2 regions of the Mesorhizobium sp. M0808 genome follow, and region 2 is predicted to be linked to the other one. Evidence: riboswitches for the same ligand, from Rfam matches in the RefSeq annotation. Region 2 holds a riboswitch; the other holds the start of a gene.

Region 1 (10,741 bases), on a different contig from region 2:
ATTGACTGCGGCGGGGTGATCACGGTCGACAAGTCGGCGATCACCCGGCTGAGAAAGCACCGCCGGACTTCAGCGGGTTGACGCTCCGGCGATACAACGGCCGGCGTAGGGAAGATGCCAGCGCCTTTGAACAGCCCAAGGGTGCGGCGCGGTCCAGCCGGATATGGAGCGGACGAACGGATAAGCGGGAGCTCGACGGCTAGGGCACGCGTCCAGCGTAGTGCGTCCCTGGCGTCTTCGGATTACTGGTGAAGCAAGTCAGACCTGGCCTATCGCAACCGCGCCTCACCTGCCGTCCAGCGTTCGGATTCGCGATCGTCGCTCTCGGCAACAGGCGGCGCGCCCGGCCAGGACGTGTCGCATGTGCGCGCTGTCGAAGGAGGCGCCCAGCAACATTTCGGGTGAAGGCAACGCGGGCATCGCGATCGATCGTAATCTTTCTCTGCAACGAGCGCCTGATCGCCGGTCAGCAGTTTCAATCGCGATGGGCTCCGGCTCGTACCCATTATGGAGATCACATGTTCGTCCCGGACCCCGATGCCGGCAACAGGTCTGCTTCGGAGCGTCGCGACGGAACTGGGCGACATGGTTGCGGTGGAGTAAGCGCCCTCCCCTGGGTCAACAACCCCGTCGGTGACGGCCGCGACCGCATCGGCAATCAAGTCGTCGCTGAAAGGCCGCAAGGTATCTGTCACGACATAGCGCGCCGGCGAAGCTCCGCCCTTGCGACGGGGATTCGTTGTAAGCCGATCAGACGGCAACGCCGGCCAGATGAGCGAGAACTTACCCTCGGTGTGGGTCTCGACCAGGCTCGACGTTCGTCGGTAACTGCCTACGAGTCAAGGTCGTAGGGCTCGTGGCCCAGGTCGTTGTGATGAAGCGCCTCTGCCATACACCTGATGTCGAACGCCTGGCCGCACGCCGGGCAGAGGACGAAATACTCCTCCTCCCGAAGTGGCGATGCATCGTGGTCTTGGGGGATGACGATGTCATTGTATTCGTCGGGCATTGGGTCCTCCGGCAACGCCGCCCGCCATGCTGGAACGCCTGCCGGCAGGATTTATTTCAAAGTTACTGCGCCTAAGAAGAAGCCCTGGGCATCGATCGTGGCCCGATGTCCGGTTTCGCTGGCAATAACCTTGCCGAGGCCCGCCGCTCCGATGAAAGGTGATCTGATGGGCATCAGCTGCGCAAAATAGCTCGGAAATCGGGCACTGGGGTTGGGCTGTTGAAGCGCACTGTCTTGCCGGCAGGTCATCCAGTCGCTGGCGGCGCTGGCGGGACATCGTCGGCTATTTCTTGCCTGAGCCTTGGTCCTTTGCTGAGCCGGCGACCGAGCGCATCGACGAAATTGTCGTAGCGCTGCAAACCCTTCGCGCGGGCTTCGGCCTGAGCGGATTCCGGCAAGGCTGGGGTCGAATTGAGCCAAAACCGGACGAACAATGCGAGCGTCTCAATAGCAATTCCGACGTCGCGTTCGACACGCTGCACACGTCGATCGATCTGGTCGAGGCGTCGAGTGATCGCGGCTTGCTTTCGCTCTTCGGCATCCGGCGACAGGAACGACGCGAGCGCAGCCTCGGCAACCAGTGACAGCGAGGCCTCGCGCCGCTCCGCGTAGTCTGCCAGCGCGTTCATCACGTCAGGATCAAGATAGGCAGAGAGACGTTTTTTCTTGGCGTTCTTCATGCGCTCAAAGCTCAATGCCATCATTGGGGTCAAGGGCGGCCTGACGAGCTGCGCGTCTCATGGCTTGATCGACACTGCGGCGACGAACGGCGTCATCGTCGGGCTCGTCCCTGTCGAGGTCGAACTCATCGTCGCAGCGTGGCGTTCGTTCCGGCGCGATGTCTTCGTGTTCGGGAAGCTCGGGCTGGCGGCGAATGCCGCCATTGGCCGGATCCTCGTCCTGCTGATCCCTGGCAAGCCTCAGCTTGCGAGATTTGCCTTCCGGCTCAGCAAGAAGTGTCGTGTTGGTCCAGTCGTCAGAGCGAGCGTTCTGCGTTGTCCCTCCGGTCCTTGGTGGCGGCAAGACACGCTCGGCAAGACGCGGGTCGGCAAAGTAGCGTGCCTTCTTCGCACGGATTGGGAACTGGCCCGAGATCATAATGATCGCCTCGGTAGGCGGCAGCTGCATGATCTCGCCCGGCGTCATCAGTGCACGCGCCGTTTCCTGCCGCGCCACCATCAGATGCCCGAGCCAGGGCGACAATCTGTGCCCCGCATAGTTTTTCATGGCGCGCAACTCGGTCGCGGTCCCCAGAGAGTCTGAGACGCGCTTGGCCGTCCTCTCGTCATTCGTGGCGAAGCTCACCCGCACATGACAATTGTCGAGGATGGAATTGTTCGGTCCGTAGGCCTTCTCGATCTGATTGAGCGATTGTGCAATCAGGAACGACTTGATGCCATACCCGGCCATGAAGGCCAGCGCGCTTTCGAAGAAATCGAGCCTGCCGAGCGCGGGAAACTCGTCCAGCAGCATCAAAAGACGCTGCCGGTGATCCTTCGCGTGAAGATCTTCGGCGAGCCTGCGGCCGATCTGGTTAAGCACGAGTCGCATCAGCGGCTTTGTGCGACTGATGTCCGATGGCGGCACGACCAGATAGAGCGTCGTCGGCCGTGCCTCCTCGACAAGGTCTGCGATCCGCCAGTCACAGCATGACGTCACCTTGGCCACAACTGGATCGCGGTAGAGGCCCAGAAAACTCATGGCCGTCGAGAGCACGCCGGAACGCTCGTTCTCGGACTTGTTAAGCAGTTCCCGAGCAGCCGACGCCACGACGGGATGCGGGCCTGCATCACCCAAATGCCGCGTCAGCATCATGGCGCGCAGCGTTGCCTCGATTGGCCGCTCTGGATCGGAAAGGAAGTTCGCCACGCCTGCGAGGGTCTTGTCTTTCTCCGCATAGAGCACGTGCAGTATTGCGCCGACCAGCAACGCATGGCTGGTCTTCTCCCAGTGGTTGCGGCGTTCCAATGTGCCTTCTGGGTCGACCAGGACATCCGCCACGTTCTGCACATCTCGAACTTCCCACTCGCCCCGTCGCACCTCCAGCAGAGGATTGTAGGCTGCGGATCCAGCATTGGTCGGGTCGAACAGAAGCACCTGGCCGAAACGAGCCCGCCATCCGGCCGTCAGTTCCCAGTTTTCGCCTTTGATGTCGTGGACGATTGCCGAACCCGGCCAGGTCAGTAGTGACGGTACGACCAGGCCGACGCCTTTGCCGCTTCGGGTCGGTGCGAAACATAGCACGTGTTCCGGACCGTCGTGGCGCAGATAGTGTCGGCCCAACATACCCAGGATCACCCCATCCTGACCGATCATCCCAGCGGCCTTGATTTCGTCTCGCGTCGCCCAGCGCGCCGAGCCGTAAGTCGTGGTATCCTTTGCCTCGCGCGCCCGCCACAGCGACATCCCGATCGCTGCGACGATAGCCATGAGGCTTCCGCTCGCCGCAATCGCCGCGCCCTCCAGGAAGACCTTCGGCGCGTAGGCGTCGTAGAAAAACCACCACCAGAAAAAGGCTGGCGGCGGGTAAACGGGCTGTCCAGCCAATTCGAACCACGGCGGACCGAGTTGGCTTTGAAAGCCGAGCCGCCCTGCCGTCCACTGTGTTGCTCCCCATGTTGTCGCGACGACGATCAGAAAGGCGGTGAGGATCTGGCCCCATAAAACCTTGCTTGCCGGCATCGGTCGTTTCCCAAATGGATGATCGGAACAACCGAAAAGCTCGAATTCCTAAATTCGCAAGAAAAAAGGGGCGGTCGAAGCAGCATGGCGTACCCGGACGTGGAAAGACTTGCCCGATGCGATCTCGAATGTTGAACGAGCATAGGGGGGCTGCTTTCTTCTGGAGCCGTTGAGCCGCTACTTGCCCAATGATAGTTAGTTGTCTCGGCTCAGATGGCATTCGACGAGATGGACGGGTTCTTGGAGAACCACGGATTGCGCATGACCAAATGAACAAGAGTCCTCAGCGGCGCGCCGAGCCGGAGAACACTCTAGTCCCGGCAAGTGGTGGTCAGCCGTTCTGCTGAGCTCGAATCTTACCGCCTCCCTGATCGGTAGCGCGATAGATCCAGAGCCGACTCGATGAGCAGACCCATCAAGTCTGTTCAATTTTGTTAATCAATTCAGTCACATCAACTATTGCCATGGACTTTCGTTGGAACTGTTGCAAGCCGCGCCGGCCTCACGGGTCGCGGAATCTATTCGGCCGCACCTAAGTTCCAGATGTCCCGATGCAGGCGCCATGTCCCGTCGTCCCCTTTTTTCCAAACGACAATGTACTTGCCCGCAACGGTGGAAGGGGCACCGCCTTTGCTCGGCACACTGAGCGTAAATGCGCCAACTTCGTAGGCGAGATTCCCGCTCCCTTCCACTTCCAGCGCCTTCAGGGTGAGATTCTTCATCCCGGCCTTGATTGCGCCCTGCCAGAATTCTTCCACGCCCTTGCGGTCATCGATGCGTTTGCCGTCGGGTGGCAGCAGGGCGGCATCGTCGGTATACATTTGACCTACCGCTGCTGCGTTTCCGCTGTTGAAGGCGTCCATGAATTTTACCAACGCCGCTTCGATGTCCTCACGAGCCGAGTGGGGGGCCGCAGACAATGCAGACGAAAGAAGCAGCACAGCAGCAAATGCAAATGACTGAACCAGTCTCATTTCGTCCTCCCTTGCGTGCCCGACATGCCCACCCGATGAATAGCGCCGACCCGAGGGCGCCGCGGCGTTCGATGGCCAGGCGCGGATTATATTAGACTTATCTGATATGACGGCGCAAGCGCAGCTGCGACCCTCTGAACGACCAGCGTAGCAGCTGCCGGAGAGCTTCAAAGCGGCGGCTACCGCTCACTGCCTCCTCGTCTCGACGAAAGAATTCGTTCGAATGATGCTTTTCCGCGGCTTTGCTCGCAAGTTTTCGTCAGCCAGCACAGGGCCTCCTCTTACGCTCGCTGGTCGTCAAGGCCCAGCGGCCACTAGCTGACAGTCCCCCCGCAGCCAAGCCGCTGGGCCCTCGACGTGGGGAACGAGCATTGGAGACGATGTCGCGCTTTCCGTTACAGCCCGAAGGCGGGTGACAGATGACCGCGTCAGCCTCTCCACCCCGAGCTACGATTTCACGCATTCGATCAGGCACAGCTCTCTCGGGCTAGCGCGCCAAGCATGAGTTAGCTCCCGAATGAGCAGGTGCCGCCCAGTTCAGCTTCGGCCCTTGCGCGCGCAAGGTATTGGCCGAGATCGATCGGCAGTCCGGTCGGCAAATTGGGGCAGCGATGGCGAGAATGAATGCCGGGAACTTCCCTTCGGTGCCGCTTCGTCGATCTGTTTGCCGAGAAGACGCGCGCGCTGCGTGCCGCCCCCCATACCGTAGAGAACTCATTTCAGGTCACACACACACACACACACGACGCCACCGAGATCCTGCATCACTTTTCTACTCCGACGCCGCCACGTCACCAAGATCAGTCGCGAGCGTGATCGCGGCTATCAAATCGGGATCGCGCGCCGGAGCGCTCTATGAGTGAGCCCCGAACGGCGCGCTGCTCCTCGAGCAATCCGGCTCGACGTAAGGCGGGCCATCCGTGCCGGCCTCGTGACTAACAGACGGGCGAATGGCGGTTCCTGGACTCACCTTTTTGTCTGAAGTCGCTTCCTTGAGCCGGTGGCGGAGTTCTTGCTTGATCGACTTCAGCACCGTCTTAGAATCGGTTTTCGGAAAATTTGTCTTGTGGCATCAATTTTCATGGGATAGGATCATTTTTCATAGGTTTTGGCTCGAACTAACCAAAATTCGATGGAAGGATTCGCTTTTCATGCCTGCGGTGCAACAGCACCAATTTTCAGGTCCTGTTACCGTTTTTCAGGAAATCCGCCTTCCTGAAACGGCGACCCCGGCCGGGTACAGCGCCCTGATCGGAGCCTACAGGCTCGCCGTGCCCTTGCCCCGTAGGTTGTTCGCCACGGGCGAGCATCATCGCATTACCGAACGGGATGGCTGGCGGATCATGACCCCCCGCCATGCCCCAAATCCTACCCTCGAAGGCCACCTGACCTTTGCGCTCAAGTACGAGGGACTGAACCTTGCCGTCCTCAAGCGGCTGTTCCAAGTGACCGGTCCCGCGCCGATCGAGGCGCTGGTCCGTGAAAGCCCGACCGGCAGTTATGCCCGACGCATCTGGTTTTTATATGAATGGCTGAGGGGCGCGCGTATCGATCTGCCGGACGCGAAGGCCGGACGATACATTCCGGTTGTCGATCCCGAGCTGCAGTGGCCGGGACCCGACAAGACCGCTTCGCGCTACCGCGTAAGGGACAATCTCCCCGGCACGCGTGAGTTCTGCCCTCTGGTGTTCCGCACCAAGATTCTCGAAAAATTCATCGGCCTTGAACTACCGCGGCGCGCGGAGGCAATCGTAGCGGACGTGCCGCGCGACCTTCTTGCTCGGACCGCCGCCTTTCTTTTGCTCAAAGACTCGCGATCAAGCTATGCGATCGAGGGCGAGCACCCGCCGCAAGATCGCATCCAGCGCTGGGGCCGCGCCATCGGCGAATCCGGCCGCTGGCCGATCAATCGCGATGAGCTGCTGCGTCTGCAAAGAATTGTACTTGGCGACGCCCGTTTCGTAAGACTTGGCTTCCGAAAAGAAGGAGGTTTCGTCGGTGAGCATGACCGAGACAACGGCACGCCCTTGCCCGATCACATCAGCGCTCGGCCCGAGGACCTGCCGCGGCTAATTGATGGAATGGCGGCGTTCGATCAGGGCCCCGCGCAAAACCTTGATGCAGTCGTAGCCGCCGCAATCCTCGCCTTCGGCTTTGTCTACATTCACCCGTTCGAGGACGGAAACGGCCGCATTCACCGCTACCTAATCCACCACGTCCTTGCCATGCGCGGCTTCAATCCGCCGGGAGTTGTCTTTCCCGTCTCGGCCGCGATCCTGGACCAGATCAACGAGTACAGGGGCGTGCTCGAGAGCTATTCGCAGCGCCTTCTGCCGTTGGTGGAATGGGAACCGACGCCGCAATTCAACGTCCGGGTGCTGAATGACACCGGTGATTTCTACCGGTTCTTCGATGCAACCCCGCACGCCGAATTCCTCTATGCCTGCGTTCAGCGGACGATCGAACGGGACCTTCCCGAGGAAACCGCATTTCTGCAGCGCTACGATCAGTTCCGGCAGCAGGTGGACGCCTTTATCGACATGCCCGAGCGGTTGATCGATCTGCTCTTCCGTTTTCTTCACCAGAATGATGGACATCTATCGAACCGCGCGCGCGAAAAGGAATTCGCCGCGCTGACCAATGACGAGGTAGGAAGAATCGAGGCGATCTACGCGCAAACCTTTGGTCCCCATTGAAGGTGTGATCATCAGGATCGATTTTTAGTCCGACGGTTTGCGATTCCCTTGTCCCTGCCTTCATCTCCGACGCTTGACTTGTCGCCGAGACATGCACGATTTTTTCCGCACGGTCTGACCGGCGGCCGATCAGCCGCGGCCAGAACGCGCTTGACAAACCGGAGCCGTCCCGTCCAACCTCACGCATTCACCAGGGGAGTCCCGGCAAGGGGCTGAGATACTGCTGGCATTCGCGGCGCAGTGACCCGTTGAACCTGATCCAGTTCATACTGGCGTAGGGACGGTGCAAGCGCTTTGCGGGAGTTTACGCCCGAGATCCTGTTTCGGCAGGTCGACAGAAGCGTCTTTTCATCCTCCCGGCACAGAACTGGGTCTCCAATGCAACGAGCAAAGGAGCCTCAAGATGAATGCCCTCACCCCCGCCGTCTCGACGGGACCGCTGCCCGCCTCACGAAAAATCCACAAGCCCGGTGCCATCCACCCGCAGATCAGGGTACCGATGCGCGAAATCTCCGTCCATCCGACGGCCGGCGAACCGCCCGTCACCGTCTACGATCCGTCCGGCCCCTATACAGACCCGACTGTCGAAACCAGCATCGAAAACGGCCTTGCCCGGCTTCGCCACGAATGGATTACGGCGCGGGGCGATGTCGAAGCCTATGACGGCCGCCACGTGCGGCCGGAAGACAACGGATTCGCCGCAGGCGAGCGCCTGACGCCGGAGTTTCCAGTCCGTAACCGGCCGCTGAGGGCCAAGTCAGGCAAGGCGGTGACTCAGCTTACCTATGCGCGCGCCGGCATCATCACACCCGAAATGGAGTTCGCCGCCATCCGCGAGAACCTTGGTCGCGAGATCCTGCACGGCAAGCTTGAGCGCGACGGCGAGGCTTTCGGCGCGACACTGCCCGATTTCGTCACGCCGGATTTCGTGCGTGATGAGGTGGCGCGCGGACGCGCAATCATTCCCGCCAACATTAACCACCCAGAGAGCGAGCCGATGATCATCGGCCGCAATTTCCTGGTCAAGATCAATGCCAATATCGGCAACTCCGCTGTCACCTCCTCGATGGCCGAAGAGGTCGAAAAGATGGTCTGGGCGATCCGCTGGGGCGCCGATACGGTGATGGACCTGTCGACCGGCCGCAACATCCACAACATCCGCGACTGGATCGTCCGCAACTCGCCGGTGCCGATCGGCACGGTGCCGCTCTACCAGGCGCTCGAGAAGGTTGGCGGCATTGCCGAGGATCTGACCTGGGAGGTGTACCGCGACACGCTGATCGAACAGGCCGAACAGGGCGTTGACTATTTCACCATCCATGCCGGCGTGCGGCTGCATTACATCCCACTGACCGTTGACCGGGTCACGGGTATCGTCTCGCGCGGCGGCTCGATCATGGCAAAATGGTGCCTGCACCATCACCGGGAAAGCTTCCTCTACGAGCACTTCGCGGAGATCTGCGACATCTGCCGCGCCTATGACGTCTCCTTCTCGCTCGGCGACGGCCTTCGTCCCGGCTCGATCGCCGATGCCAACGATGCGGCGCAGTTCGCCGAGCTGGAAACGCTTGGCGAGCTGACGAAGATCGCCTGGGCGAAGGATTGCCAGGTGATGATCGAGGGGCCTGGCCACGTGCCGATGCACAAGATCAAGCAGAACATGGACAAGCAACTCGCCGTTTGCGGCGAGGCGCCGTTCTATACGCTTGGCCCGCTGACGACCGACATCGCGCCGGGCTACGACCACATCACCTCCGGCATCGGCGCGGCGATGATCGGTTGGTTCGGCACCGCCATGCTCTGCTACGTCACGCCCAAGGAACATCTCGGCCTTCCCGATCGCAACGACGTCAAGACCGGCGTGATCACCTACAAGATCGCGGCGCATGCCGCCGACCTGGCGAAGGGTCACCCGGCGGCGAAGATCCGCGACGACGCGCTGTCGCGGGCCAGATTCGAGTTCCGCTGGGAGGACCAGTTCAACCTGTCGCTCGATCCCGAAACAGCGCGGTCCTTCCACGATCAAACCTTGCCCAAGGAGGCGCACAAGCTGGCGCATTTCTGCTCGATGTGCGGACCGAAATTCTGCTCGATGCGAATTTCCCACGACATCCGCGCCGAAGCGCAGAAGGAGGGCATGGCGGCGATGGCGGCGAAATACCGCGAGGGCGGCGATCTCTACGTGCCGGCGGACGAGACCGGCGCACCGCTTTCGCCACAGGCGCATGAGCCATCATGAAGGTGCTGGTCAAAGGGGCCGGCGTTGCCGGCCTCACCGCCGCCTTCGAGCTCGCCGCACGCGGCGCGGCGGTTTCCGTTGCCGAGACAAGGCCTGGCCTTGGGGGCAATGCGTCGTGGTTCGCCGGCGGCATGTTGGCGCCATGGTGCGAGCGCGAAAGCGCCGAGCAGCCGGTGCTGGATCTCGGGCGCGGTGCCGCCGACTGGTGGGATGCCGCAACGCCCGGCCAGGTGACGCGGACCGGAACGCTGGTCGTGGCCGCGCCGCGCGATGCGGGCGAGCTCGACCGGTTCGCCAGCCGCACGACGGGCTATCGGCGCGTCGAGGAAGATGAAATTGCCTTGCTGGAGCCCGACTTAGCCGGCCGCTTCCGCCGCGGATTGCTCTTTCCCGATGAGGGCCATCTCGATCCGCGCCAGGCGATGGCAGCGCTTCATGACAAGCTCGCGGCCATGGGTGTCGAATTCCACTTCGGCGCCGACGCCCAGCATGTTTTTGGTTTCGATCGTCAGATCGATTGCACGGGAATGGCAGCCGCCGATGACAGGTTGCGCGGCGTTCGCGGCGAAATGCTCATCCTGCGCACCCCTGATACCTCGCTGTCGCGCCCGGTCAGGCTGCTGCATCCGCGCTTTCCACTCTATGCAGTGCCGCGCACCGACCACCGTTTCATGGTTGGTGCGACGATGATTGAAAGCCAGTCCGCCGGACCGGTTACGGCGCGCTCCATGTTGGAGCTGCTGGGTACCGCCTATGCCCTCCATCCGGCCTTTGGCGAGGCCGAGATCGTTGAAACCGGTGTTGGCGTCCGTCCAGCCTTTCCCGACAATTTGCCGCGCGCCGAAACGAACGGTGAGATCATCGCGATCAACGGGCTCTATCGTCACGGTTTTCTCCTGGCTCCCGCCATGGCGCGCCAGGCTGCCGACCTGGTTTTCAATCAAGACGGAACCAAGGAGCTTGCTCATGAAACTGATGGTCAACGGCAAAGTGCATGAGGTTGCCGCCACCACGCTGGCCGAGCTGCTTGCCGCGCTTGACTATGAGGGCGATTGGCTCGCGACCGCCGTCAACAACGACCTCGTGCACAAAGCCAGCCGGGCGGAATTCCAATTGAACGACGGCGACCGGATCGAAATCC
Region 2 (10,741 bases):
TAACCGACTTTCTTTGGGTTTTTGGATTCGATTGAAGCATACAGCCGCTCCCATTTATGCGCATAATATAGGCGCATATGAGCGTGCATGCAACCTCTCATCCCTCCATCTCTTCCCTTAGCATCTCGAGTTCCAGCCATTCCTCCTCGAGCGCTGCCAGTGTGACGCGCTCCTTGTCGAGCGCGGCAATCGTCTTCTGGAACGAGGCCGGGTCGCGCTCGTAATAGGCCGGATCGGCGATGTTGTTCTCCAGCCGCGAGATCGAGGCCGACACCGCCTCGATCTTCTTGGGCAGCGATTCCAGCGCGAATTTCTGCTTGAACGACAGTTTCTTCGCCGGGCCCTTCGGCGCGGCCGCTTCGTTCCTGCTTGCCGCCGTCGCTTCACCGGCTTCTGCTTTTGGCCGCGCCCTGCGGTCGTCCAGCCTGGTGCCGCCGCGCTGCCCAAGCATGTCGGAATAGCCGCCGGCATATTCGATCCAGCGGCCGTCACCATCCGGCGCGATGATGCTGGTCACGGTGCGGTCGAGGAAATCGCGATCGTGGCTGACCAGGATCACCGTGCCGGCAAAGCCGGCGACCAGTTCCTGCAGCAGCTCCAGCGTCTCCATGTCAAGATCGTTGGTCGGCTCATCGAGCACAAGCAGGTTTGCCGGCCGCGCCAAAACGCGTGCGAGAATCAGCCGTGCCCGCTCGCCGCCCGAAAGCTCGCGCACCGGCGTGCGCGCCTGTTCCGGCTTGAACAGGAAGTCTTTCATGTAAGAGACGACGTGGCGCTGCTCGCCATTGATAACGAGGTTCTCGCCGCGCCCGTCGGTGAGATACTGCGCCAGTGTCTCCTGCGGGTCGACGGCTTCGCGCTTCTGGTCGAGCGTGGCGATCTCCAGATTTGTGCCGAGCCGCACCGTGCCCGCGTCCGGCTTCAATTCGCCGGTCAGCATCTTCAACAGCGTCGTCTTGCCGGCGCCGTTCGGCCCGACCAGACCGACGCGATCGCCGCGCTGGATGCGGGTCGAGAATCCCTTGACCACGGTCAGATCGCCAAAGCTCTTCTCGATGTTCTTGGCTTCGATCACCAGCTTGCCGGATTCGGCGGCGTCGCTGGCTGTCATCGTCGCCGCACCCTCGGCGCCGCGATGACCACGAAAGCGCTGGCGCATGGTCTGCAACTCACCGAGCCGGCGCATGTTGCGCTTGCGCCGCGCTGTCACCCCATAGCGCAGCCAGTGCTCCTCGCGCACGATCTGGCGACCGAGCTTGTGCTGCTCGCGCTCTTCCTCCTCCAGCACCGTGTCGCGCCATTCCTCGAAATAGCCAAAGCCCTTGTCGAGACGGCGGGTCTGGCCGCGGTCGAGCCAGATTGCGGCGCGTGACACGCGCTCGAGAAAACGGCGGTCATGCGAGATGACGACCAGTGCCGAGGAGGTGCGGGCAAGCTCCTCCTCCAGCCATTCGATGACCGAAAGGTCAAGATGATTGGTCGGCTCATCGAGGAGGAGAATGTCGGGCTCCGGCGCCATGACGCGGGCGAGGGCGGCGCGCCGCGCCTCGCCGCCGGAGAGGTCGTTCGGCCGTTCCTCGCCGGTCAGGCCGAGATGCTCCATCAGATAGGTGGCGCGGTAGGGATCGTCGGCCGGCCCGAGCCCCGCCTCGACATAGGCGCGGACAGTCGCAAAGCCGTCCATGTCGGGCATTTGCGGCAAGTAGCGCACGGTCGCCGAAGGCTGGCGGAAGACTTCGCCGTCCTGCGGTTCGATCAGCCCGGCGGCTATCTTGAGGAGCGTCGACTTGCCAGAGCCGTTGCGGCCGACCAGGGCGATCTTGTCGCCAACTGAGGCCGTCAGGGCGGCACCGTCGAGCAGCGGCGTGCCGCCAAATGTCAGCTTTATCCCGTCGAGATTGAGAAGCGGCGGCGCCATGTCAGCTTTCTGGGCTCAGCTTTCCGGAAAAGGGTAGGGATGCGCGAGCAGCAGCGCACGGCCGCTGGCCAGCGCGATTTCCAGCCGGCCCCTGACCTCGTTGGAAATGGTCAGCGACGAGCCGAACGCAACCTCGACATGGTCGAGCGGCCATTTGGCGCCGGTGACTGTCAGGCCGGCGAGATCCGAAAAGCCGAGCACCGAAAACAGCGTGCCGTCGACATAGTCGAAGCCAGTCTTTCCAGGCAGCAAAGGAATGCCTTCCTGTGCGCCGCTGGTCAAAAGCACTTCCGTTCCGCCTTCCGCCAGCCGGACGCTCAGCGCCAGATGCAGGAAGATGTGGTCGGTGCGTTTGCCGCCGAAGGCGCCTGCGAGCACAAGGCTGGTCGCACCGCGTTCGAGCGCGGCGGCGATAGCGAGTTCACCGTCGGTCTTGTCCTTTTCGGCGGGAAATACCTGCCGTGGCACGGCGGCCAGATCTTCCGGCAAATCGGCAGGCACCGAATCGAAATCGCCGACCCAGAGTTCCGGCCTCAGGCCCAGCATGCGGGCATGACCGATGCCGGCATCGGCGGCGATGACGCGGGAGCCTTCGACCTGGCGGTCGAGCAGCGGCGTGCGGATGAGATCGCCGCCAAGCAGGATGGTGAATGTGCTCATATCTCGTGGCCCTTACCAGCCCTGCCCCGGGAACGGAAGATGAAACGGCAGACGAAACGGAAGGCTGGGCTTTGGATGCCCGGCAAACTTCCGCTTGCGCAGCACTTCGGCCGGGCCTATGTGTCGCAACGCTCTAACGGGGTGCCGGACGCGATTTTCGCGGACCGGCTGAGAGGCAAGACTGCCAACCCGCTGAACCTGATCCGGTTTGTACCGGCGGAGGGATTAGACGTTTCGGACAGCCCGACGCCTCAATTCCTTTCAACGCGAACGAAGGAGGCGCCGATGCGCAGTTTTTTCCACTCTCTTGTCTCAATTGTCCTGCTTGCGGCATCCGCGCTCGCCTTGCCAGGGCAGGCATCGGCACAGGATAGACTGACGGTCTATACCTATGAAAGCTTCACCGCCGATTGGGGTCCGGGACCGGCGGTGAAGAAGGCCTTCGAGGCCGAATGCAGTTGCGTCGTCGAATTCGTCTCGGTCGCCGACGGCGTGGCGCTGCTCAACCGTGTGAAGCTGGAAGGCGCCGCGACCAAGGCCGATATCGTACTTGGCCTCGATACCAATTTGACGGCGGATGCCAAGGCAACCGGCCTGTTTTCGCCGCATGGCGCAATATCGGGCGTCAGTGTGCCGGGCGGCTGGAGCGACGATATTTTCGTGCCGTTCGACTATGGCTATTTCGCCGTCGTCTACGATACCGAAAAACTGAAGAGCCCGCCGAAGAGCCTCAGGGAATTGGTCGAGGGCGATGCCGGAGAGAAGATCGTCATCCAGGATCCGCGCACCTCGACGCCGGGCCTTGGCCTGCTGCTGTGGGTCAAGTCGGTCTATGGCGACAAGGCGCCGGAAGCCTGGGCCAAACTCAAGGCGAAGGTGCTGACGGTAACGCCGGGCTGGAGCGAGGCCTACGGCCTGTTCACCAAGGGCGAGGCGCCGATGGTGCTGTCCTACACCACCTCGCCGGCCTACCACATGGTCGCCGAAAACACCGAGCGCTACCAGGCGGCGTCCTTCGAGGAGGGCGAATATCTGCAGATCGAGGTTGCGGGGATCACCACCAAGGGTGCGAAGAACCCGCTGGCAGAAAAGTTCATTGCCTTCATGACCGGACCGAAATTCCAGGATGTCATTCCCGAAACCAACTGGATGTTCCCGGCCGGCAAAACCGACAAGCCGCTCAACCCGGCGTTCGACAAGCTGGTCAAGCCGACCAAGACCTTGCTGTTCAGCCCGGAAGACGTCGCGGCCAACCGCAAGGCCTGGGTCGATGAGTGGCTTGCGGCGATGAGCAAGTAGGGCTCAAGCCTCGTCGGATGTTTACGCCAAGCCACCCCCCTCTGGCCTGCCGGCCATCTCCTCCTCAAGGGGGGAGATCGGCAGCTTTGTCGCCTCTCCTCGTCCTGCCACTTGTGAGATTGGCGAAGGCGGCTGAGTGCGCAATCTCCCCCCTTGAGGGGGAGATGGCCGGCAGGCCAGAGAGGGGTGGGCTCGGCCATTGTCAGGTATTTCCTTCGATCAACGCCTGTCTCGGGTAGCGCGACATGCGTACGCGTCATCCGGCCGATCCCCGCGTCACTGCCGGCATCGTCGCGCTCGCCGCCATCGCGCTGCTGATCGGCGGTGCATTCGCCGGGCTCGTCGTCGAAGCCACACGCGACCTGTCCGGCGCCGCCGCCGCTTTCGATTCCTATCTCTTGCGCGTCGTCCGTTTCACGCTCTGGCAGGCTCTGCTGTCGACCCTGCTCTCCGTTGCACCGGCGCTGTTCGTCGCGCGCGCCCTGTCGCGGCATCCGCGTTTTTTCGGGCGAGGCTTCATCCTCCAGCTTTTCGCCGTGCCGCTGGCGCTGCCGGCCATTGTTGCCGCACTCGGTGTCTTGGCACTCTATGGCCGCGCCGGGTATTTCGCCGGCACGCTCGGCGCGATTGGCGGCCAGAGCTGGCCCGGCATCTATGGCCTGTCGGGCATACTCGTCGCCCATGTCTTCTTCAACCTGCCGCTGGCGACGCGGCTGTTCCTGGAGGCGTTGCAGACCGTGCCGGCCGACCAATGGCGGCTGGCGAGCCAGCTTGGCATGGGTGCTGCGCCGGCCTTCCGGCTGATCGAATGGCCGCCGCTGCGTGCGGCCTTGCCGGGCGTTGCCGGGCTCGTTTTCATGCTGTGCATCACCTCCTTCACCATCGTGCTTACGCTCGGCGGCGGACCCAGCGCGACGACGCTGGAGGTTGCCATCTACCAGGCGCTGCGTTTCGACTTCGACCCGGCGCGGGCTGTGACGCTGACCCTGCTGCAGATTGCCCTGACCTTCGTCGTCGTGCTGGCCTTGACGCGGCTCGGCGCCAATATGGTAGGGGATGCCAATCTGCCGGTGGCGCCGCGCCGGTATTTTTCAGCCGGTGCGGCCGAGACCGTGCTGAACGCATTGGCGATCGGGCTGGCACTGCTGTTTGTCGCCGGGCCGATGGCGGCCACGTTGGCAGCCGGGCTTGGCGCCGATCTCGGCCGCCTGGCCGGCGAGAGCGCGGTGCGGCAAGCGACGGCGACCAGTGCCGTGCTCTCCCTCCTATCGGCGCTGCTCTCTGTGGCGTTGTCGCTGTCGCTGGTCATGGCGCGCCGGGCGCTGGCGCTCACCCGGCGGCAGGGCCGGCGGACACTGCTCGAACATCTGGCCGACACCGGTGCGGGGTTCGTCCTGGTGGTGCCGCCCATCGTCATCGGCGCCGGCTGGTTCCTGCTCTTGCGCACCGTCGGCGATGTCTTTGCGATCGCCCCTGTCATGGTCGTTACGGTCAATGCGGTGATGGCGATGCCGTTCGCCATCCGCGCCATTCGCCCTGCCTATGACGCGGCGAGCGAACGCCACGAACGGCTCTGCGCACAGCTTGGTATCTTGGGCTGGAACCGGTTGCGGCTGGTCGACTGGCCGTCGCTGCGGCGGCCGCTCGCCACCGGCTTCGCGTTCGCCATGGCGCTGTCGCTCGGCGATCTCGGCGTCATTGCGCTATTCGGCAGCGATTCCGTGCAGACCTTGCCCTATCTGCTGCTGGCGCGCATGGGCAGTTACCGCACCGAGGATGCGGCCGGCCTGGCGCTGCTGCTCGGCCTTGTCTGCCTGGCGCTGGTGTTGGCCGCAGACTGGCTGGGAAGGAGGGAGAAATCATGATGCCGATCAGCCCGGAACGGTCCATTTCCGTCGAAAAAGGCGCGGCCGTGCGGCTCGATAATGTCTCGTTCAGCTATGGTGAAACGCCGCTTATATTCGATGTCGATTTCCCGGCGTCGGAAATCACCGCCATCATGGGGCCGAGCGGTTCGGGAAAGTCGACGCTGCTCAATCTGGTGGCCGGCTTCGAGACGCCGCGGTCGGGCCGCGTGCTGATCGGCGGCGCCGACGTCAGCACTGCGCCGCCATCAGCGCGGCCGGTATCGATGGTGTTCCAGGAAAACAACCTGTTTGCCCATCTGTCCCTCGAGCAGAATGTCGGGCTCGGCCGCTCGCCTTCGCTCAGGCTGAGCGACGCTGACCGCGCCGCAATCGCCGCAGCGCTGAAGCGCGTCGGCCTTGCCGGCAAGGAAAGCCGGCTGCCGCGCGAACTCTCCGGCGGCGAGCGGCAGCGCGTCGCGCTCGCCCGTGTCCTGGTGCGCGACCGGCCGGTGTTGTTGCTCGACGAGCCGTTCGCTTCGCTCGGACCGGCACTGCGCGACGACATGCTCGACCTGGTGGCCGACGTCCATTCGGAGCAGTGCATGACGGTGCTATTCGTCACGCACCAGCCGGACGATGCGCGCCGTATCGGCCAAAACATGGTTTTCCTGGATGGTGGCACGGTTGCCGCGACGGGCACCGCGGCCGATTTTTTCGTCGGGGCTGGACCGGAGGCATTCCGACGCTATATCGGCTCGGGTCCGTTTGCGGTTGGATCACGAGATGTTGCCCGGAAGCGGACATAATTTATGGTCAAACCGGCGGAAGGCGAAGCGGCGCTTGCTTGCCATGGTCGAGGTAGTGTGGCTAGGTCCGCCAGGAGCTGGTCCGGCCTAGACCGTGATTTGCCCTTGCTGCCTCGCATCTGTCGGACGCACGAAGGACGCCGTAGCACTTGATTTGCGCGTGATGCTTTCCGGAAATCGCGCCCGATTTTCGCGGTCACGTGCCAGGACTTGAAAGGAAGCCGATCTGCCGACCGGCATCGACAATCGGAGGGTGAAACCGCTGGCGCGCTTTCTGGCGCTGGCCGGTCTCGCCGTGGCGCTGGCAAGCTGCCAGATGTTCACGCCTCCCGACGTGCAGGAATCAGGCTTTCAGCCCTCAGACAAGCCGATCACGGTCGACAATGTCGCCGCCAACGGCAAGCTCGCTCAACTGGCGAAGGCGCAGCACCCGCGCATCCTCGCCACCTATGGCGGCGAATATTCCGACCCCAAGCTCGAGCGCATGGTGGCCAAGATCGTCGGCAGACTGACCGTGGTGTCGGCCAACCCAACCCAGACCTACCGCATCACCATCCTCAACTCGCCCAACGTCAATGCCTTCGCGCTGCCGGGCGGTTATCTCTACATCACCCGCGGCCTGCTTGCGCTGGCCAACGATTCGGCCGAGCTTGCCGCCGTCATTGCGCATGAGATGGGCCACGTTACGGCCAACCACGGCCTGCAGCGCCAGCAACTGGAAGCCGAGGAGGGGTTGGCGACCAAGGTCGTTTCGGATGTGCTCGGCGACAACCCGACGGCCAAGGCGGCACTGATCCGCGGCAAGCTGAGGCTGGCCCAGTTCTCGCGCAATCAGGAGCTGGAGGCCGACGCAATCGGCATCAAGTCGATCGGCGAAGCCGGTTTCGATCCCTACGCCGCCGGCCGCTTCCTGCAGTCGATGTCGGCCTATACCGATTTCCGCTCGATCAGCGGCGCTACCGACGCCAGCCTCGACTTCCTGGCGACGCACCCCAACACGCCGCAGCGTATCGATCTCGCGCAGCGCCACGCCCGCCAGTTCGGCGCGCCCGGTGTCGGGTCGCGCGACCGCGATTCATTTCTTGCCGGCGTAGACGGGCTGCTTTACGGCGACACGCCGGAGGAAGGCTATGTGCGCGGCGAAACCTTCCTGCATCCTGGCCTCGGCGTGTCGTTCTCGGTGCCCAACGGCTTCATCATCGACAATTCGGCGGCGGCGGTGACGGCGACCGGCCCGGGCGACATGGCGATCCGCTTCGACGGCGTTTCGATCGACAAGAACCGCTCGCTGACCGACTACATCCGCAGCGGTTGGGTTGCCGGCCTCGACGACAGCAGCGTGCGCCAGGAGACGATCAACGGCAACGAAGCGGCAACCGCGCATGCCGGCGCCGATGGCTGGCAATTCGATATTGCGGTGATCCGCGCCGGCGGCCAGGTCTACCGCTTGCTGACCGCGGCACCTTCGGCCAGCACCTCGCTGAGCACGGTGGCGCGCTCGGTCAGCGGCTCGTTCCGCATCCTGAGTGCTGCCGAGAAGGCGGCGTTGAAGCCGCTGCGTATCCGCATCGTCACGGTGCAACCCGGCCAGACAATGGGCTCCCTGGCCGCACAGATGGTCGGCGTCGACCGCAAGCTGGATTTGTTCAGGGTGCTCAACGCGCTGTCGCCGGGTGCCGCGGTTTCGGCCGGCGACAAGGTCAAGATCGTCACCGACAAATAGCAGCCGACGCGATTCAGGCTGCGAGAAATTCCGGATTCTGCTTTACCAGCGCCGCCTTGAGCTTTTCCATGGCGCGCGCCTCGATCTGCCGGACACGTTCCTTGGAGATGCCGAGCGTCTCGCCGAGCGCTTCGAGCGTCGCGCCCTCGTCGCTCAGCCGGCGTTCCTCGATAATCCTGAGCTCGCGCGCATTGAGAGCGCCGAGTGCCGTCTTCAGCCAGACAGAGCGGCGTTCGACGTCGATCGTATCGCCGACGACCTCATCGGGCAGCGGGTCATCCGAAACCAGGAACTCCATCCGCTCGGTTGCGCCCGCATCGTCGGCTAGCGGTGTGTTGAGCGAGCTGTCCGGCGCCGAAAGGCGGGAATCCATCATCGCCACATCGGCCTCCGATACCCCGAGAGCCGCCGACACTTCGCGGTAGAGCGTGGCATTCGACATCTGCTCGGCGCCGTTTGCCAGGCGGGCGCGCAGACGCCGCAGGTTGAAGAACAGCGCCTTTTGCGCCGAGCTAGTGCCGCCGCGCACGATCGACCAGTTGCGCAGGATATAGTCCTGCATCGAGGCGCGAATCCACCAAGTCGCGTAGGTCGAGAACCGGACCTCGCGCTCGGGCTCGAAACGGGCCGCTGCCTCCAGCAGCCCGACATGGCCTTCCTGGATCAGGTCGCCCAGCGGAAGGCCGTAGTGGCGAAACCGCGACGCCATGGAAATGACCAACCGCATATGCGCGACGGTGATGCGGTGCAGCGCGTGCTGGTCATTGTTTTCCTTCCAGCGCAGCGCCAGGAGATGCTCTTCGTCACGTTCCAGATAAGGGGCTTTCATCGCCGCGCGAACCATGGTCCGTCCTGCACTGTCTTCCATCATGCCGCGCTCCTGCTCCAGGCGTTGCGGTGCGATCGAATCGTGAGTTGGCGCCGATGGTTGAAATGGCGGCGCCGCGCCCTACAACAGCGAAGAACGTGCCATGCGGGGGAATGTTCCCCCGGACTGTCATGTCGATTGCGCTGTTCCAGGCGATTCGCCACCGGCCTTGACTCAGCCGGATGGCGCCCGGAGATGCTGGTTGAGAATTGGATTTCAAGGGCGCGAGATTTTTGAAATTTAGTTTCTTATTCTGGCATCGCGCATCTGTCATTTTCCGGCACTCGCAATGACGCCGGACATCGGCCGAGGACGGGATCACAGAAAAATGAAATGGCTCAAATCGCTCATCATCGCCGGAACGCTGCAGGTTCTGGCCATCGCCGCCGGTCACGCCGGCGCCAATCTCGACCAGATCAAGCAGTCCGGCGTCTTCAAGGTCGGCACGGAAGGAACCTATGCGCCCTTCACCTATCATGATGCTTCCGGCGCGCTGGTTGGCTTCGACGTCGAGATCGCGCGGGCCATCGCCGAGCGCCTCGGCGTCAAAGCCCAGTTCCTCGAAGGCAAATGGGACGGGCTGATCGCCGGTCTCGATGCCAACCGCTACGATGCCGTCATCAACGAGGTCGGCATCACCGAGGCGCGCAAGGCCAAATATGATTTCTCCGATCCTTACATCGCCTCCAAGGCGGTGCTGATCGTGCGCGGCGACAACACCGACATCAAGGGTTTCGCCGATCTCAAGGGCAAGAAGGCGGCGCAGTCGTTGACCTCGAATTTCGGCAAGCTGGCTGAAACCAACGGCGCCGAGCTCGTCGGCACCGACGGCTTCGACCAGTCGATCCAGCTGCTTCTTACCGGCCGCGCCGACGCCACCATCAACGACAGCCTGTCCTTCCTCGACTTCAAGAAGCACAAGCCCGACGCCAATGTGAAGATTGCCGCGCAGGAAGAAAACGCCGACTATTCCGGCGTCATCGTACGCAAGGGCGATCCGGAACTGGTGGCCGCCATCAATAAGGCGCTGGCCGACATCAAGGCCGACGGCACCTACCAGAAAATCGCCGACACCTATTTCGGCCAGGACGTTTCGAAGTAAAACGGCTTTCTCGTGTGGGCCGAACGCCGGCCCGCGTCGTTCATATCGCGGCGAGCTGTCTTTTGACGGCCCGCCGCTTTCGCGTGATATGAGCGACGGCAATCTGGCAAGGAGGAGCCTTCGTGCCGCACTGGCTGCAATTGATGCTGGAATCCCTGCCTACGCTGCTGTGGGCTGCACTGATCTTCACCGTGCCGTTGACGCTGCTGTCGTTTGCATTCGGTCTTGTCCTAGGCCTGGTTGTGGCGCTTGTCCGGCTGTTCGGTCCCAAACCGCTGGTCGCCGTGGTCCGCTTCTACGTCTGGATATTCCGCGGCACGCCGCTTCTCGTGCAACTGTTCCTTATCTTCTACGGCCTGCCATCGGTCGGCATCCTGCTCGACGCCTTTCCGGCAGCACTGATCGGCTTCACCTTGAACATCGGTGCTTATTCGTCGGAAATCATCCGCGCCGTCATCGGTTCGGTGCCCAAGGGCCAGTGGGAAGCGGCCTATTCGATCGGCATGACCTGGGCCCAG

What was found. Region 2 has a riboswitch for thiamine pyrophosphate ahead of thiB (thiamine ABC transporter substrate binding subunit). Riboswitches for the same ligand answer to the same signal wherever they lie in the genome.
Region 1: another riboswitch for thiamine pyrophosphate. It lies ahead of thiC (phosphomethylpyrimidine synthase ThiC); the one in region 2 lies ahead of thiB (thiamine ABC transporter substrate binding subunit).

What each region holds. Positions count from the first base shown of each region.
Region 1 covers NZ_JAMYOX010000010.1:118,530-129,270, reverse strand. Annotated here, with positions in the region: gene NKI25_RS15115 (hypothetical protein) at 1-81, shown strand, start outside; gene NKI25_RS15110 (hypothetical protein) at 833-1,009, opposite strand; gene NKI25_RS15105 (CopG family transcriptional regulator) at 1,255-1,689, opposite strand; gene NKI25_RS15100 (conjugal transfer protein TraG) at 1,694-3,691, opposite strand; gene NKI25_RS15095 (YybH family protein) at 4,210-4,665, opposite strand; gene NKI25_RS15090 (Fic family protein) at 5,817-7,361, shown strand; TPP riboswitch at 7,544-7,660, shown strand; gene thiC (phosphomethylpyrimidine synthase ThiC) at 7,765-9,600, shown strand; gene thiO (glycine oxidase ThiO) at 9,597-10,598, shown strand; gene thiS (sulfur carrier protein ThiS) at 10,567-10,741, shown strand, end outside.
Region 2 covers NZ_JAMYOX010000003.1:302,967-313,707, reverse strand. Annotated here, with positions in the region: gene NKI25_RS07290 (ABC-F family ATP-binding cassette domain-containing protein) at 98-1,918, opposite strand; gene NKI25_RS07285 (thiamine diphosphokinase) at 1,934-2,578, opposite strand; TPP riboswitch at 2,706-2,820, shown strand; gene thiB (thiamine ABC transporter substrate binding subunit) at 2,864-3,877, shown strand; gene thiP (thiamine/thiamine pyrophosphate ABC transporter permease) at 4,123-5,742, shown strand; gene thiQ (thiamine ABC transporter ATP-binding protein) at 5,739-6,530, shown strand; gene NKI25_RS07265 (M48 family metalloprotease) at 6,784-8,253, shown strand; gene NKI25_RS07260 (RNA polymerase factor sigma-32) at 8,267-9,124, opposite strand; gene NKI25_RS07255 (amino acid ABC transporter substrate-binding protein) at 9,450-10,223, shown strand; gene NKI25_RS07250 (ABC transporter permease subunit) at 10,346-10,741, shown strand, end outside.